Regions from separate parts of the Streptomyces sp. NPDC059917 genome, predicted to be linked through region 2. Evidence: riboswitches for the same ligand, from Rfam matches in the RefSeq annotation. Region 2 holds a riboswitch; the other holds the start of a gene.
The links. A riboswitch is a leader RNA that binds a small molecule or an ion and turns the genes downstream of it on or off. The one in region 2 is predicted to bind cyclic di-AMP.

Region 1 (8,246 bases), on a different contig from region 2:
CGAGGCGTACGTCGCCCTGCGCCTGGCCGGGGACGATCCGGACGAGGCGCACATGGCCCGCGCCTCGGCCTGGATCCGGGCCCACGGCGGGATCGCGGCCGCCCGGGTGTTCACCCGGATCTGGCTCGCCCTGTTCGGCTGGTGGAGCTGGGACCACCTGCCCGAACTCCCGCCCGAGCTGGTGTTCCTGCCCAAGTGGGTGCCGCTCAACATCTACGACTTCGGCTGCTGGGCCCGCCAGACCATCGTGCCGCTCACGATCGTCTCCGCCCAGCGGCCGGTCCGCCCCGCGCCCTTCGCCCTCGACGAACTGCACGCCGACGCGCGGGACCCGTATCCCGCGCGGCAGTTGGCCCGCCTGGCCAGTTGGGACGGCGCCTTCCAGCGCATGGACCGGGCCCTGCACCTCTACCGCCGGTTCGCGCCGCGCCGGTTGCGCAAGGCCGCCATGGCCGCGGCCGCCCGCTGGATCATCGAACGCCAGGAGAACGACGGCTGTTGGGGCGGCATCCAACCGCCCGCCGTGTACTCCGTCATCGCGCTGCACCTGCTCGGCTACGACCTGCGCCACCCGGTGATGCGCGCGGGGCTGGAGTCCCTCGACCGGTTCGCCGTGTGGCGCGAGGACGGGGCGCGGATGATCGAGGCCTGCCAGTCCCCGGTCTGGGACACCTGCCTCGCCGCGATCGCGCTCGCCGACGCGGGACTCGCGCCCGATCACCCCGCCCTGGTCAAGGCCGCCGACTGGATGCTCGGCGAGGAGATCGTCCGCAGCGGCGACTGGGCCGTCAAACGCCCGGGACTGGCCCCCGGGGGTTGGGCGTTCGAGTTCCACAACGACAACTACCCCGACATCGACGACACCGCCGAGGTCGTGCTCGCCCTGCGTCGGATCCGCCACCCGGACCCCGCGCGGCTGGAGGCGGCCGTGGCCCGCGGGGTGTCCTGGAACCTCGGCATGCAGTCCCGCAACGGGGCCTGGGGCGCCTTCGACGCCGACAACACCAGCGTGCTGCCCAACCGGCTGCCCTTCTGCGACTTCGGCGAGGTCATCGACCCGCCCTCGGCCGACGTCACCGCCCACGTCGTGGAGATGCTCGCCGTCGAGGGCAGGTCGGGCGATCCCCGCACCCGGCGCGGCATCGACTGGTTGCTCGCCGAACAGGAGCCCGGCGGGGCCTGGTTCGGCCGCTGGGGCACCAACTACGTCTACGGCACGGGGTCGGTGGTCCCCGCGCTCACCGCCGCCGGGACCCCGCTCGGCCATCCCGCGATCCGGCGCGCGGTGGCCTGGCTGGAGACCGTACAGAACGAGGACGGGGGCTGGGGCGAGGACCAGCGCTCCTACCAGGACCCCTCCTGGGCGGGGCGCGGCGCCTCCACCGCCTCGCAGACCGCGTGGGCGCTGATGGCCCTGCTCTCGGCCGGGGAGCGCGAGACCGGGGCCGTGCGGCGCGGGATCGCCTACCTGGTGGAGACCCAGCGGGCCGACGGCTCCTGGGACGAGCCCTACTTCACCGGCACCGGCTTCCCCTGGGACTTCTCCATCAACTACCACCTCTACCGGCAGGTGTTCCCCCTGACCGCACTCGGCCGCTACCTGTACGGCGAGCCCTTCGCCGACGGCGCGGCCGCCCGCGCGGGGGGCGGGGCGGCCACGGCCCCGGCCGTCGCGGACGGGGAACCCCGATGACCGCGGCCCGGGCCGTCGGGCCCGAGACCGGACCGCGGGCCCCCCTCCTGATCGCCTGCGCCCTGCGCATCGAGGAGCTGGCCCTGCGCAGCGGCCGCCACCGCGGCGCGCCCGGCGGGTACGCCGTCCTGCGCAGCGGCATGGGGCCGCGCGCCGCCGAGCGGGCCGTGGCCCGCTCGCTGGAGGCACCCCGGATGCGCGGGGCGGCGGTCCTCGCCACCGGCTTCTGCGCCGGGCTCGTCCCCGGCATGCACCCCGGCGACCTGGTGGTCGCCGAGGAGACCCGGGACCCGCGCGGAGCCGTCGCATGCGTCGCCACCGAGCGCCTCGCCGAGGCGCTCGCCCGGGCGGCACCCGGCCGGACCGTCCACACCGGCCCCCTGATCGGCTCCGACCACGTCGTCCGCGGCCAGGAGCGCGCCCACCTGCGCGCCACCGGCGCCATCGCGGTCGACATGGAATCGGCTGCCACCCTCTGGACCGCCGCCCACACCGGCGACGTCACCGGGCCGCGCCCGGTTGCCGCCGTCCGGGTGATCGTGGACGCTCCGGAGCATGAGCTGGTCCGAATCGGCACCGTACGCGGTGGAATATCGGCTTTCCGTGTATTGCGTGCCGTACTGCCCGCATTTTATGAATGGCACCGTTCTTCGCTGCTCCCCAGGAGGTGAGCCAGATGGCCATGCCGTTGCGACAGTCCATCAGGGTCGGGACGTATCTCATCGAACAGAAGCTCCGCAAGCGGGAGAAGTTCCCGCTGATCGTCGAGCTGGAGCCGCTCTACGCCTGCAACCTGGCCTGCGAGGGGTGCGGGAAGATCCAGCACCCGGCCGGGGTGCTCAAGCAGCGCATGCCGGTGGCCCAGGCGGTCGGCGCCGTACTGGAGTCCGGCGCCCCCATGGTGTCGATCGCGGGCGGCGAGCCCTTGATGCACCCGCAGATCCACGAGATCGTGCGCCAGTTGGTGGCGAAGCGGAAGTACGTGTTCCTCTGCACCAACGCGATGCTGCTCCGCAAGAAGATGGCGAAGTTCACCCCCTCGCCCTACTTCGCGTTCGCCGTCCACATCGACGGCCTGCGCGAACGGCACGACGAATCCGTCGCGAAGGAAGGGGTCTTCGACGAGGCGGTCGAGGCCATCAAGGAGGCGAAGAGGCGCGGGTTCCGGGTGACCACGAACTCCACCTTCTTCAACACCGACACCCCGCAGACCATCATCGAGGTGCTCAACTACCTCAATGACGACCTCCAGGTCGACGAGATGATGATCTCGCCCGCCTACGCCTACGAAAAGGCCCCCGACCAGGAGCACTTCCTGGGCGTGGAACAGACCCGGGAACTCTTCCGCAAGGCGTTCTCGGGCGGCAACCGCGCCCGCTGGCGGTTGAACCACTCGCCGCTCTTCCTGGACTTCCTGGAAGGCAAGGCCGATTTCCCCTGCACCGCGTGGGCCATTCCCAACTACTCGCTCTTCGGCTGGCAGCGCCCCTGCTATCTGATGAGCGACGGGTACGTGCCGACGTACCGGGAACTGATCGAGGACACCGACTGGAGCAAGTACGGCCGCGGAAAGGACCCGCGCTGCGCGAATTGCATGGCGCACTGCGGGTACGAACCGACCGCCGTCCTCGCCACCATGGGCTCGCTGAAGGAATCGCTGCGGGCGGCCCGGGAGACGGTGGGGGGCAACCGGGAGAAGCGGCCGTGACGGCGGCCACGGGGGGCCCGGGCAAGGAGTTCGACCTGGGCTCCCTGCTGGCCGAGCGGGGCGGCGAGCGCTACGAACTGCACGCGCGCCACCTCAACCACCAGCTGCCGCGGATGCTCCACACCATCGGCTTCGACAAGGTGTACGAGCGGGCCGAGGGCGCCCACTTCTGGGACGCCGAGGGCAACGACTACCTCGACATGCTGGCGGGCTTCGGCGTGATGGGGCTGGGCCGCCACCACCCCGTCGTCCGGCGGGCGCTGCACGACGTGCTCGACGCGCAGCTCGCCGATCTCACCCGCTTCGACTGCCCGCCGCTGCCCGGGCTGCTGGCGGAGAAGCTGCTGGCCCACAGCCCCCACCTGGACCGGGTCTTCTTCGGCAACAGCGGCACCGAGGCCGTGGAGACCGCGCTCAAGTTCGCCCGCTTCGCCACGGGCCGGCCCAGGATCCTGTACTGCGACCACGCCTTCCACGGGCTCACCACCGGCTCGCTGTCGGTGAACGGGGAGGCGGGCTTCCGGGACGGGTTCGCGCCCCTGCTGCCCGACACGAAGATCGCGCTCGGGGATCTGGCGGCCCTGGAGCGCGAACTGGCGCGCGGTGACGTGGCCGCCTTCGTCGTCGAACCGATCCAGGGCAAGGGGGTCCTCCAGGCCCCGCCCGGCTTCCTGCGCGCCGCGCAGGAGCTGCTGCACCGGCACAAGGCGCTGCTCATCGCGGACGAGGTGCAGACCGGCCTCGGCCGGACCGGGGAGTTCTACGCCTACCAGCACGAGCCGGGGGTGGAACCGGACCTGGTCTGCGTGGCCAAGGCGCTGTCGGGCGGCTACGTGCCGGTCGGGGCGACCCTGGGCAAGGACTGGATCTTCAAGAAGGTCTACTCGTCCATGGACCGGGTGCTCGTGCACTCGGCCAGCTTCGGTGCCAACGCGCAGGCGATGGCGGCCGGGCTCGCGGTGCTCTCCGTCATGGAGGACGAGTCGGTGGTGGCGAACGCCCGCGCCATGGGCGACCTGCTGCGCGGGCGGCTCGCGGCGATGGTGGACGAGTACGAGCTGCTCCACGAGGTGCGCGGCCGGGGGCTGATGATCGGCATCGAGTTCGGCCGCCCGTCCTCGCTCGGGCTGCGCAGCCGGTGGACCATGCTCCAGGCGGCCCGCAAGGGGCTCTTCGCGCAGATGGTCGTCGTGCCGCTGCTCCAGAAGCACCGGATCCTGACCCAGGTCTCCGGCGACCACCTGGAGGTGATCAAGCTGATCCCGCCGCTGATCGTGGACGAGGCGGACGTGGACCGCTTCGTGGGCGCCTTCCGGGAGGTCATGGACGACGCCCACGGCGGGGGCTCCTTGATGTGGGACTTCGGCAGGACCCTGGTCAAGCAGGCCGTCGCGAACCGCTGACGGCCGGGCCCGGCCGGTCAGGCCGGTGACTCGAGGTACTGGTCGCGCAGCCGGTCGAGGGTCTCGGGCGTGAGCCCGAGGCCCTCGGCGAGGTAGCGGTCGAGGCTGCCCCAGATCTCCTCCAGGGTGTCGAAGGCCGCGATCAGGTACTCGGCGCGCGCGTCGAAGAGCGGGGCGAGCAGCTCCATCACCTCGGGGGAGCGGGCCTCGGCGGACTCGCTGCTGCGGCGCACCTTGTAGCGCCGGTGCGGGGCGTTCGACTCCAGGTAGTCCGCCACGATCGCCTCGCGCTCGACGCCGAGCGCGAGCAGGGTGACGGCGATCGACAGGCCGGCCCGGTCCTTCCCGGCCGCGCAGTGCATCAGCACCGGCACCTGGTCCTGGACGAGCGCCTGGACGACCTGGCGGTGCTCCGCGGTGCGGTTCGTGACGATCTCCCGGTAGGAGTTGGCCATCCGCAGCGCGGCCTTGCCCTCGCCGAGGACCTGGCGCAGCTGGTCGAGGTCGCCGTCGCGCACCATCCGCCAGAACTCCGTGCCGTCCGCCGGGTCGGAGAGCGGGAGGTTGACGTTGCGCACCCCGGGCAGCTCGACGTCCGGGCCTTCGAGCGCGTGGTCGGCGGCGTTGCGGAAGTCGAAGATGGTGTGGAGCCCGAGCGAGGCGAGGAATTCCGTATCGGTTTCGGTGGCATGTGCCAGATGTCCGCTTCGGAAGACCTGTCCCGCTCTGACCCTCCGTCCGTCCGTGGTCGGGAGTCCGCCCACGTCACGGAAGTTGCGCACTCCGGTCAGCTGCGGCTCCGTGGACGGGGCCTGGGGTATCTGCTGGGTCACGGGGACTCCTCCGTATCGTCGCGGCATGTCCGAATTACACTAGTTGAGCGCAACTTGCCATAAGGGACGGGGAGATCGGATCGCCCCCGTGAGCAGGATCATACGGTCACCGTGAGTGTGTGATCACGAAAGTCGAATTCCCTTGTGGGGACGGTCGTTGCCGCGGCGGATTCGACGGAGGGTGACCGGAATTCCGTCGATCCCTCACCCGGGCCTTTCCTGCGGGGAATTCGCGGCTTGTTCCGGGGGGCCGGACGGAATACCTTTCGCGTCGACCCGGATGGACCGCCTAATCCTGCCACCATCCGAAACCGCACCCGACGATCCACACGCCCGGCAGGAGCGGGGGAACCAGGTAAGCCGCCGTCACCGGAATGGATCTTTTCCTCCGGACGGCTCGGGGTGAAGCCGTACGCGTACGGCCGGACATCTCCAGTCCGAACCCGACAGCTCACCTCGCAGGCGACGGAGAGGAATTCGCCATGCCCGCAAAGGGAAAGCACCGCCGCCCGAAGTCCAGCCCGATAGCCCGCGGACTCGTCGTCGCGGGCACCGGGAGCGCGGCGCTCGCGCTGCCGCTGATGGGTGCCACTGGCGCGCACGCCACGACCGTCGGGGCGGCCTCGACCGCCCCGACGGCGGGCGCGGCCACCGCCGTTGCGACCCAGGCGCCGCCGGTCCAGGCGCCGGTCGCCGCGCCGCGGACCTCCTCGGTCTACACCGTGGTCCCGGGCGACTACCTCTCGAAGATCGCCGCGGAGCGGCACCTGAGCGGCGGCTGGCAGCAGGTGTACGCGGACAACCGCGAGGCCGTCGGCTCCGACCCCTCGCTGATCCACCCGGGGTTGAAGCTGACCCTGGGGGAGCCGGCTCCGGCCGAGCAGCGGGAGCAGGCCCCGGCCGCGACCGCGGCCGAGGAGTCCGCCCCGGCGGCGGACGCGGGATCGGACACGGGGGCGGACGAGAGCGCGGGCGACGAGGGTACGAGCGACGAGGGTACGAGCGGCAAGCCCGCGCGGGCCTCCGGTAGCGGTACGGGCAAGGGCTCCGGTGCGGGCACCGCCTCGGCCTCCGGCTTCGTCGCCCCGGTCTCCGCCTCCATCACCACCCAGTACCGGGCGAGCGGCAGCATGTGGTCCAGCGGCCACCACACCGGTGTCGACTTCGCCGTGGGCACCGGCACCACCGTCCGCGCCGTGGGCGCGGGCACCGTGGTCTCGGCGGGCTGGGGCGGCGCGTACGGCAACGAGGTCGTCATCCGGCACGCGGACGGCCGCTACTCGCAGTACGGCCACCTGTCCCAGCTGTCGGTGTCGGTCGGCCAGGGCGTCGGCGCGGGCCAGAGCATCGGCCTGTCCGGGGCCACGGGCAACGTCACCGGTCCGCACCTGCACTTCGAGATCCGCACGGGCGCCGGCTACGGCACGGACGTCGACCCGCTGGCCTACCTGCGCTCGAAGGGCGTGAACGTCTGACCGGCGACAGCCGTTCGGCACGAGGAGGGGCCGGGACCCGAGGGGGGTCCCGGCCCCTCTTTCATGTACCTGACATGTGTACCTGGCGCAGGCCTCACTTATTCCTTACCTACCGGGTGGTATAGATCACGGTCCGTCAAGGGGTGGCTACGGTGGCGTAGGTCACGCCCTGGGGTGAAGGATGTCTTCTCGTGGCAGCGACGACAGCGATGACGACGAAGACGACGACGAAGACGACGAAGACGAAGACGAAGACGATGAAGACGGCATTCCAGGGCTACGGCTCGTACGCGGCGATCGGCGACAGCTTCACCGAGGGCGTGGGGGACCCGGGCCCGGGGGAGATCTTCGTCGGCTGGGCCGACCGGCTCGCGGTGCTCCTGGCCGATCAGCGCGACGAGCACGACTTCCGGTACGCCAACCTCGCCGTGCGGGGCAAGCTCCTGGACCAGATCGTGGCGGAGCAGGTGCCGCGGGCCAAGGAGCTGGCGCCCGACCTGGTCACCTTCTGCGCCGGGGGCAACGACATCATCCGGCCCGGGAGCGACCCCGATGACGTGGCGGAGCGCTTCGAGGCGGCCCTGGCCGACCTCGTCGGGTCCGTCGGCCAGGTGATGATCACCACCGGCTTCGACACCCGTGACGTGCCGGTGCTCAAGCACATCCGCGGCAAGGTGGCGACGTACTCGGCGCACGTGCGGTCCATCGCCGACCGCTACGGGTGCCCGGTGCTCGACCTCTGGTCGCTGAAGTCCGTCCAGGACCGGCGGGCCTGGGACGACGACCGGCTGCACCTCTCGCCCGAGGGCCACACCCGGGTCGCGCTGCGCGCCGCCCAGGTGCTGGGGCTGGACGTGCCCGCCGACCCGGACCAGCCGTGGCCCCCGCAGCAGCCGCGCGGCTCGGCCGAGGTGACCCGGGACAACATCCAGTGGGCGCGGGAGTACCTCGTGCCGTGGATCGGCCGACGCCTGCGCGGCGAGTCCTCCGGCGACCACATGGAGGCGAAGCGGCCGGACCTCCTGCCGCTGTGACGGGGCCGGGCGGGGGACAGGAGGCCGACGGGCGGGAAGCGGAATCCTTCGGGGCCGGTGCGCGTTGGCATGGTGGTAGCACGTACCACCCGCCCCGCCC
Region 2 (8,246 bases):
GACGCCCCCCACGGCGTCGTGACCTCGCTCGTGCCGTACTCCTTCGACCTCCTCGACTCGCGCTCCGGCTACCCCGCCGGGATCCGGGACCCCCTGTGGCAGCAGGCCGTGCTGGCCGCGGCGGGCGACCCCGCCCGGCTGCGCGCGGCGGCCTCCGCCGCGGTGACCGGCGTCTGCCGCGAACTGCGCCGCGCCGGGCACACCGCCGGCACCGGCGAGGCCGCCGAGACCCTGCGCGTCGCCTGCGACCTGGCCCGCCTGCGCGGGCTGCCCGCCCCCGGCCGCGGCGAGCTGCTGGAGGCCGTCACGACCGTCCTGGGCCAGGGCGAACCCCTGGGCCGGGGCCGGGCGTTGGCCCGGGCCCTGGAGGTCGTCCTCGTCGGCACCGCCCGCGGCCGGATCGCCCCGCACACCCCCCGGTCCGGCCTCGGCCCCAGCGTCGAGGCCGAACTGGCCGCGCTGCGCCTGCCGTCCCCCGAGGACCCGGCACCCCGCGAGGTCCGCCTCGACCCGTCGCGCTCCGCGCTGGACGCCCGCCGCGAGGTGCTGCTGCAACGGCTGCTGGTGTGCGGGGCGGCGTACGGCGAGCCGCTCGCCGTCGCCGCGACCGGCGACGGGCCGGCCCTCGGCACCAAGTGGCGGCTGTCCTGGACGCCTTCGGTCCCGGCGCGCCTCGACCTCGCGGGCGTGCGCGGGGTCACGGCCGAGCAGGCCGCCGCCGGCACCCTGCGCGACACCGCCCGGCGCGCCCTCGCCGAGGGCGGACCGACGAGCGCCCAGGTCCTCACCGGCCTGTCCGCCGCGGCCCGTTGTGACCTGCCCGCCCTCGTGGCGGCCCGACTGGAGCAGGCGGCGCAGGTGCTGCCCTCGGCCGCCGCCCTCCCCGAACTCCTCGACGCCCTCGACCTGTTGGAAGCCCTGCGGCGCGGACACTTCCCCGGGGTCCGGCCCGACACGACCGGGCTCGCCGCCACCTTGATGGACGCCTGCGTCCGCACGCTGCCCGGACTCGCCGGGAGTGAGGACCCGGCCGATGCGGCCGCCCTGGTGGCCCTCGCGGACCGGGCCGCCGCCCAGCAGCTGGGGCTACGGCTGGAGGGTTCCCTCGCGGCCCTGACCGGTACGGGCCGCGGCCCCGCGGTCTCCCCGCTGATGCAGGGCGCGGCCTTCGCCGTACGGGTCCTGCTCGACCTGGACCGCGCCGCCGACCTCGGTGCCCGCGCGGCCGGGTGGATCGACGGCGCCACCGCCGCCGAGGGCCGCCGCACGCTGACCCGCCGACTGGCGGGCCTGTTCACCGCCGCCGGGCCGCTCCTCGACGCCTCCGCGGATGCGCTCTCCCCGGTCCTGGACCGCGTCGACCACCTCACCGACCAGGAGTTCCTGGACCGGCTCCCGGCCCTGCGCGGCGGGTTCGACGCCCTCGCCCCGGCGGCCCGGGACCGGCTCCTGGACACCGTCGCGCGACGGCTCGGCGACCGGATCGACCTCTCCCTGGACGCGCCGGCCGCCGTCCTGGCGCTCTGGGCCGCGGCGGACGCAGCGGGGCTCGCGGCCCTGCGGTCCCTCCCGCTCCCCGCGGCCTCCGCGCTCCCGCCCGCGGCCCCCGAAGTACCGGCCGCACCCCTCGCACCGGTCGGGCCCGCCGCACCGACCCCCGGACCGCCGACCGAGGTCCCGCGGCGGATCGCCCCGGAGGACCGGTGGCGGCTGCTGCTCGGGCGCCACCGGGACCGGCTCTCCGCGGGCGCCCGCCGCTACGCGTACGCCCTGGACGAGCTGTACGGCGCCGGGCGGGGCGAGGGCGCGGGCGACCTCGACGGAGGCGGCTGCGGCGGTGGCCGGGAGGCGTCCTTCCCCACGGTCCGCGAGTGGGCCGAGGAACTGGAAGCCCTGTTCGGGGCCGACGTACGGGAGGAAGTGCTCGCCGAGGCCGCCGGAGCGGGCCGCACCGACGTACTGACCCAGCTCGACCCCGCCTCCGTACGCCCCTCCGTGGAACTGCTCGCCTCGGTGCTCTCCCTCGCCGGAGGACTGCCCGAGCAGCAACTCGCCCGGCTGCGACCCCTGGTCAAGCGACTGGTCGACGAACTGCGCCGGGAGCTGGCCACCCGGCTGCGCCCCGCCCTCTCGGGGCTGTCCACCCCGCGCCCCACCCGCCGCCCCGGCGGAGTGCTCGACCTGCCCCGGACCCTGCGGGCCAACCTCGAGCACACCCGCCGGACGCAGGACGGCCGCCTGGTCGTCGTGCCGCGGCGACCGGTGTTCAGCACCCGGGTGAGCCGCGAGGCCGACTGGCGGCTGATCCTCGTCGTCGACGTCTCCGGCTCCATGGAGGCCTCCGTCGTGTGGTCCGCGCTGACCGCCGCGGTCCTGGCGGGGGTCCCCACCCTCTCGACCCACTTCCTGGCCTTCTCCACGGAAGTGGTCGACCTCACGGGCCGGGTCGAGGACCCCCTGTCCCTGCTGCTCGAAGTACGGGTCGGCGGCGGTACGCACATCGCGGCCGGGCTGGCGCACGCGCGGTCCCTGATCACGGTGCCGAGCCGGACACTGGTCGTCGTGGTCAGCGACTTCGAGGAGGGCCACGCGCTCGGCGGGCTGCTGGGCGAGGTCCGCGCACTGGCCGACTCGGGGGCCCGACTGCTGGGCTGCGCCGCCCTCGACGACACCGGTGCGCCCCGCTACAGCGTCCCGGTCGCGCAGCAACTCGTCGCCGCCGGAATGCCGGTGGCCGCCCTCAGCCCCCTCGCCCTGGCCCGCTGGGTCGGCGACCGCCTCCGTGGAGAGCGCGCGTGATTCCCGTACCCGTACCCGCACCCGCATCCCCGAACGTTCCCGCGGCCGCGCTCCCCCCGGTGGCTCCGGAGCTGTTGGCCGAGGCCGTCGGCGGGCTCTCCGCGCGGCTGCGCAAGAGGCTCGACGCCACCATCGAGGCCTGCGCGGCGGGCGATCCACCGGCCGTCGTGGCGGCCGACGGGGAGGTCACCTACCGCTTCGGCGAGGACGCCCAGGTCACCCTGAGGCCCGGCCCCTCGGGTGCGATCACCGCCCCCGACCAGGCCGTCTGCAGCTGCCTCCTGAGCCCCCGCTGCCTCCACCGCACCGCCGCCCTCGCGGTGTCCCCGCTCGCCGAGCCACCTGCGGCCGACCCTGCGGCCGAGCAGGCATCCGACCCGGAGCCCGCCCGCGGCCGGACGCCCGCCGCTCCCGCCGAGCCGGAAGCGGGGCCCGGGCCCACGACCGACGGCCCGGCGCCGTCCCCGGCCCCGTCCCTGGCCCCGTCCCCGGAGCAGGTGGCCGCCGCCGCGGCCCTGTGGGAGGCGGCCGCCGCCGCGCTGGCGGCGGGAGTGCCCGCGGGCGGCGCCGTCGTCCAGGCCGAGCTGCTGCGGGCCGCACACACCGCGCGCCTGGCGGGCCTGCCGCACGCCGAGGCGGCCGCCCTCCGGGTGGTCCGCGGGCTGCGCGCCGCCCGCGACCGCAGCGCCGCCCAGCGGCTGACCGAGCTGACGGGGGCCTTCCGCGAGCTGTTGCACTCCGCCGCGCTCCCGTCCCCCGGCGGCTCCCGGCGCACCTACCGGTCCGGCGGCAGCCTGCGCGTGTACGGCCTGTGCCGGGAGCCGGTGCTCTCGGCCACCGGACACGCGGGAGTGGTCACGCACCTCGTCGACGCCGAGGGCGACGGGTTCACCCTCGCCGACGTCCGCCCCGGTGGGATCGGCCGGGCCCGGGGCGCCGCGAGCGCCTCCGTGGCCCTCGGCGGCGCCGTCCTCGATCACGCCGGTCTGGCGCGGGGCGCACTGCACGTGGTCGGGGCGACCGTGTCCGCCGACGGCCGCCTCGGGTCGGGCCGGGGCGTACGCGCGACGCCGCTGCGCGGGATCGACTGGAGCGAGGGACCGGCCGCCGCGCTCTTCGCCCGCCCGGCGGCCGAGGCCGTGGCGCGGGCCCTGGCCGACCCGGCCGCCGACCCGGGCCTGCTCGGATGCGACGTACTGGTGGTGGCCGCGGCCGGAGACCGGCTGCTGGTCCGCGAGTTGGCCCGCGACGGCGCGGTACGTCCCGGCGCACCGCTGATCGCCCTGGTCCCCGCCCACCCGCATCCGGACCTGGCGCACACCGCGAACCTGCGCCGCCTGGCCGAGCGCCCCGGGCTGGCGCTGCGCGTGCTCGGCCGCCCCGACCCGGACCGGAGCGCGACCCTGCGACCGCTGGCCGTCGGTCCGGTGCCCGGGTCGGCGTACACCCTGCGGCTGCCGCCGCAGTGGCTGGGCCGGGCCGACCTCGGCTACGACCTGCTCCAGGGGTCCCACCTCCCGGCGGCGGCCGACGCGCCCGAACCGGCCGACGTACGGGACCGGGAGCCGGTACCGGACGCGCTGGGCGGGTCACCGCTGTGGCGGGTGCGGCGGCTGTTGGAATCCGGGGTCGCGGGGGGCCGCCGGGCGGTGGCGGAGGCGGCGCGCGGTGAGTTCGCGCCGAACGGCGGCCGGGGGCCGCTGCGCCGGGCCGGTTTCGCGGGGGCCGAGGAGTTGGCCGCCGCGTTGAGCGCCGAGGCCGACCGGCGGCCCCGGGACGTCTTCGGTCGTCTCGTCGATCCCGGCGCCGACCGCTACGCGTGGGCCTGGCTGGCCGCGGCCACCCATCTGCACGCCGCGCAGCGGTCGTTGGTGGCCGCGTCCTGGTCCGCTCAGTAGGCGCCGTTCACGTTGTCGATCGAACCGTAGCGGTCGGCGGCGTAGTTGCAGGCGGCGGTGATGTTCGCGACCGGGTCGTAGGAGTCGGTCGCGGTACCGGGCACGTGGTACGCCCGGAAGGTGGGGTCGATGACCTGGAGGAGGCCCTTCGAGGGGATGCCCGCCGCCGCGTTGGAGTCCCAGTTGTTGATGGCGAGGGGATTACCCGAGGACTCGCGCAGGACGTTGCGGCGAATTCCGTCGTAGGTGCCGGGAATTCCGTGCTGGGCCATGATGTCCAGCGACTGGCGGATCCAGCCGTCGAGGTTGTTGGCGTACAGGGTCGTGGACCGCACGGATCGGTCGGCCCGCGCGGGTGCGGCCCCCGCGTCCCGCCCGGCCGCCAGGGTCGTCGCGGTCGCCGAACCCGCCTTGGCGGGAGCCGCCTTCGCCGCGCCGCCGAGCGTCAGCCGGGTTCCCGGCCGGATCACCGACGGGTCGTCGCCGATCGCCGCGCGGTTGTCCGCGTAGAGCTTCTTCCAGCCGCCGCTGACGGAATGCGATTGGGCGATCGTGGAAAGGGTGTCGCCCGCGACCACGGAATAGGTGGTGGCCGCCGCGGCCCGCACGGTGATCGCGGGAGCGGTGGCGGCGACGGATGCCGCGACCGCGGGGGCCGCGGTCGCGGCGGCGGCCGGCTGTGCGGCTTCGGCGCCGGAGGCGCTGATCAGGGGGAGGGCGAGGGCCATGCCGCCGGTGCCCGCGACGGCGAGCAGGCGGGCGAGGGGGCTGGTCTTGGGACGGCGGTGCTTGCCCGATGCGGACATGGCGAATTCCTCTCCGTCGCCTGCGAGGTGAGCTGTCGGGTTCGGACGGGAGCTGTCCGGCCGCACCATGACGCGGCGCGTCCGCGGTCATGCCCGAAGCATGACGAGGACGTGCGTGTCAGTGGTGCGACTTCACCCCGAGCCGGGCCGGAACGTGCGTCCGGACCAGCGGCCTACCTGGTTCCCCCGCTCCTGCCGTACGTGAGTGGGATGGGTTCCCGGGTAGCGGCAGGATTCGGCGTTCCACCCGGATTGCGGTGACCGTAGAGGAGGGAAGAGGAGTGGAACAAGGGCTTGAATTCCGCGCAGTGATCGGTATATCGGAAGCGGCCGGGAAATTGATCCGGGCCGGGCGGGGCGGGAAATCCCGCAATTCATTGCGGCGCCCGGAATCCGGCCTTCCGCTACCCCCGCGGCGGGGGCCGCGGCGGCCGCTCCCGCGTGACTGACGTCACCGGCGAGCGGCCCGTACGGCATTCAGGTGCAAATCGCCCATTCATGCTTCTTGGGGATTTCTTGCGAGGGTGCGCGCCCGCCCGCGCGGCGCGGTCCCCCCGCCCCTCCGGCTTCGCCCGCCCCTCCGGCTCCGTCCCCGCCCCTCCGGCTCCGTCAGCCCTCCAGCCCTTCCAGCTCCTCCAGCCTGCGCAGCGTCTCCCGCACCGAGGCGGCTCCGGCGGGCAGCAGCGGCAGCCGCACGTCAGGGGTCGGAATGCGTCCCTGCGCGTGCAGCACCCCCTTGAGGACCACCGGATTCGGCTCGGCGAACACGGCCACCGACAGCCGGGCCAGCGCGTGCCCCAGTGCCCGCGCGCCGGACACGTCCGCGGAGCGCCAGGCCCGCACGAGCGCGGCGAACCGCTCCGTGGCCAGATGTGCCGAGGCCAGGATCGCGCCGCCCGCCCCGAGGGCGAGCAGGGGCGAGGCGAAGGCGTCGTCGCCCGCCAGGACCGTGAACCCGTCCGGCAGGTCGCCCAGCAGCTCCACCGCGTCCTGGTCGATGCCGCCCGCCGCGTACTTGACCCCCGCGACCCCGGGCAGCGCCCCGAGGGCCCGCAGCGCCCCGGCGTCCAGCGGCTGACCGGTCCGGTAGGGGATGTGGTAGACGATCAGCGGTACGGGCGCGACCTCCGCGAGCCGCTCGAAGTGCGCCAGCACCCCCGCCGCCGAGGGCCGCACGAAGGACGGCACGGGCACCACCGCGGCCCCCACCTCGGGCCACCGCCGCAGCCCCGCCAGCGCGACCTCGCTCGCCCGCGTGCTGCTGCCCCCCGCGCCCACGCTCAGGAACGCCCCGCGCTCGCGGCAGACCCGTGCGCACACCTCGGTCACCGCGTCCCGCTCCGCCGCGTCGAGGGAGGCGGCCTCGCCGGTCGTTCCGAGGGGGGAGAGGCCGGTGGCGCCCGCCGAGAGCACCTCGTGGGCGAGCGACTCCAGGGCGTCCAGGGCGACCGCGCCCGACGCGTCGAAGGGGGTGACGAGCGGGACGTGCAGTCCCGCCAGTGCGTGGAGCCCGGGGAGCGGGGAGGAAGGGGGGAGGGCGGGGAGCGTCGAGGTGTCGCTCCGGGCCGTGTCCTGTGTGGTGTTCTGCGCCATGGACCGAGGGTGGCCCGCCACCGAGCCCCGGGTCCAGTTCGCATTTCCGTCCTGACCCGTAAGCTGAGCCGATGCTCGATGTACGCCGTCTGCGCCTGCTGCGCGAACTCGCCCGCCGCGGCACCATCGCCGCCGTCGCCGAGGCCCTGGCCTTCAGTCCGTCCGCCGTCTCCCAACAGCTCTCCGTCCTCGAGCGCGAAGCGGGCCTGCCGCTCCTGGAGCGCACCGGCCGCCGCGTCCGGCTCACCCCCGCCGGGCAGCACCTGGTCGGGCACGCGGAAGCGGTGCTGGAGCGCCTGGAACGGGCCGAGGCGGACCTCGCCGAGGCCCGCGACGGGCTCGCGGGAGCGCTGCGCGTCGGCGCCTTCCCGACCGCGACCCGGGCCATCGTCCCCGCCGCGCTGGTCGCCCTCGCCCGGCGCCATCCGGCCCTGGAGGCGATGGTGTCCGAAACCGACCCCGCCGCCGTCGCGCACGCCCTGCGGGCCGGTGACCTGGACGTGGCGCTGGTCCACGAGTACGACTTCGTGCCCGCGCCCGTGGAACCGGGTCTGGAGACCGAGCCGCTGTGCCGGGAGGCGATGTACCTCGCGGAGCCGACCCCGCCGCCCGGCTCCGCGGCCCCCGACCTCGCCCTCGGCCAGGGCCTCGCGCTGCGCGCCCACCGCGACGCGCCCTGGATCACCGCGACCCCGGGAACCCTCTGCCACGCCATGACCGTGCGCGCCTGCCAGGCCGCCGGGTTCACCCCCCGGGAGCGCCACCGCGTGGACGAGTTCGCGACCGTGCTCGCCCTGGTCGCGGCGGGCCAGGGGGTGGCCGTCGTACCGCAGCTCGGCGTGGCCGGTCCCGCCGCGCCGGGCGGGGCGCCGAGCGTGCCCGGGGTCCGCCTCACCCGGCTGCCGATGGAGCGGCGCACGAAGATCGCCTTCCGCAGCGGGGCCGCGGCCCACCCCGCCGTGGCCGCCTTCGCCGCCGCCCTGCGCGAGGCCGTACCGCCGGAACTCGCGCCGCCGCCACCGCCGCCGTCACGGCCGGAAACGTGACACAACTCCCGCACCGGTCCATCCGCGCACGCCCCGCCGTGTACGTTCGCGGTACGGCACGCATCACACGAGAACGGGGTACGACGTGACGCATCGCGTACGAG

Region 1: linked by a shared signal. The riboswitch ahead of ACFWAR_RS01390 (peptidoglycan DD-metalloendopeptidase family protein) and the one ahead of ACFWAR_RS36135 (transglycosylase SLT domain-containing protein) in region 2 are both predicted to bind cyclic di-AMP.

What each region holds. Positions count from the first base shown of each region.
Region 1 is NZ_JBHWLC010000002.1:36,615-44,860, reverse strand. It holds gene shc (squalene--hopene cyclase) at 1-1,693, shown strand, start outside; gene ACFWAR_RS01410 (1-hydroxy-2-methyl-2-butenyl 4-diphosphate reductase) at 1,690-2,364, shown strand; gene hpnH (adenosyl-hopene transferase HpnH) at 2,370-3,401, shown strand; gene ACFWAR_RS01400 (aspartate aminotransferase family protein) at 3,398-4,804, shown strand; gene ACFWAR_RS01395 (tyrosine-protein phosphatase) at 4,822-5,637, opposite strand; cyclic di-AMP (ydaO/yuaA leader) riboswitch at 5,946-6,115, shown strand; gene ACFWAR_RS01390 (peptidoglycan DD-metalloendopeptidase family protein) at 6,120-7,112, shown strand; gene ACFWAR_RS01385 (SGNH/GDSL hydrolase family protein) at 7,370-8,146, shown strand.
Region 2 is NZ_JBHWLC010000110.1:1,164-9,409, reverse strand. It holds gene ACFWAR_RS36145 (DUF5682 family protein) at 1-2,799, shown strand, start outside; gene ACFWAR_RS36140 (hypothetical protein) at 2,796-4,697, shown strand; gene ACFWAR_RS36135 (transglycosylase SLT domain-containing protein) at 4,691-5,503, opposite strand; cyclic di-AMP (ydaO/yuaA leader) riboswitch at 5,508-5,754, opposite strand; gene ACFWAR_RS36130 (dihydrodipicolinate synthase family protein) at 6,113-7,096, opposite strand; gene ACFWAR_RS36125 (LysR substrate-binding domain-containing protein) at 7,168-8,142, shown strand; gene ACFWAR_RS36120 (S-(hydroxymethyl)mycothiol dehydrogenase) at 8,228-8,246, shown strand, end outside.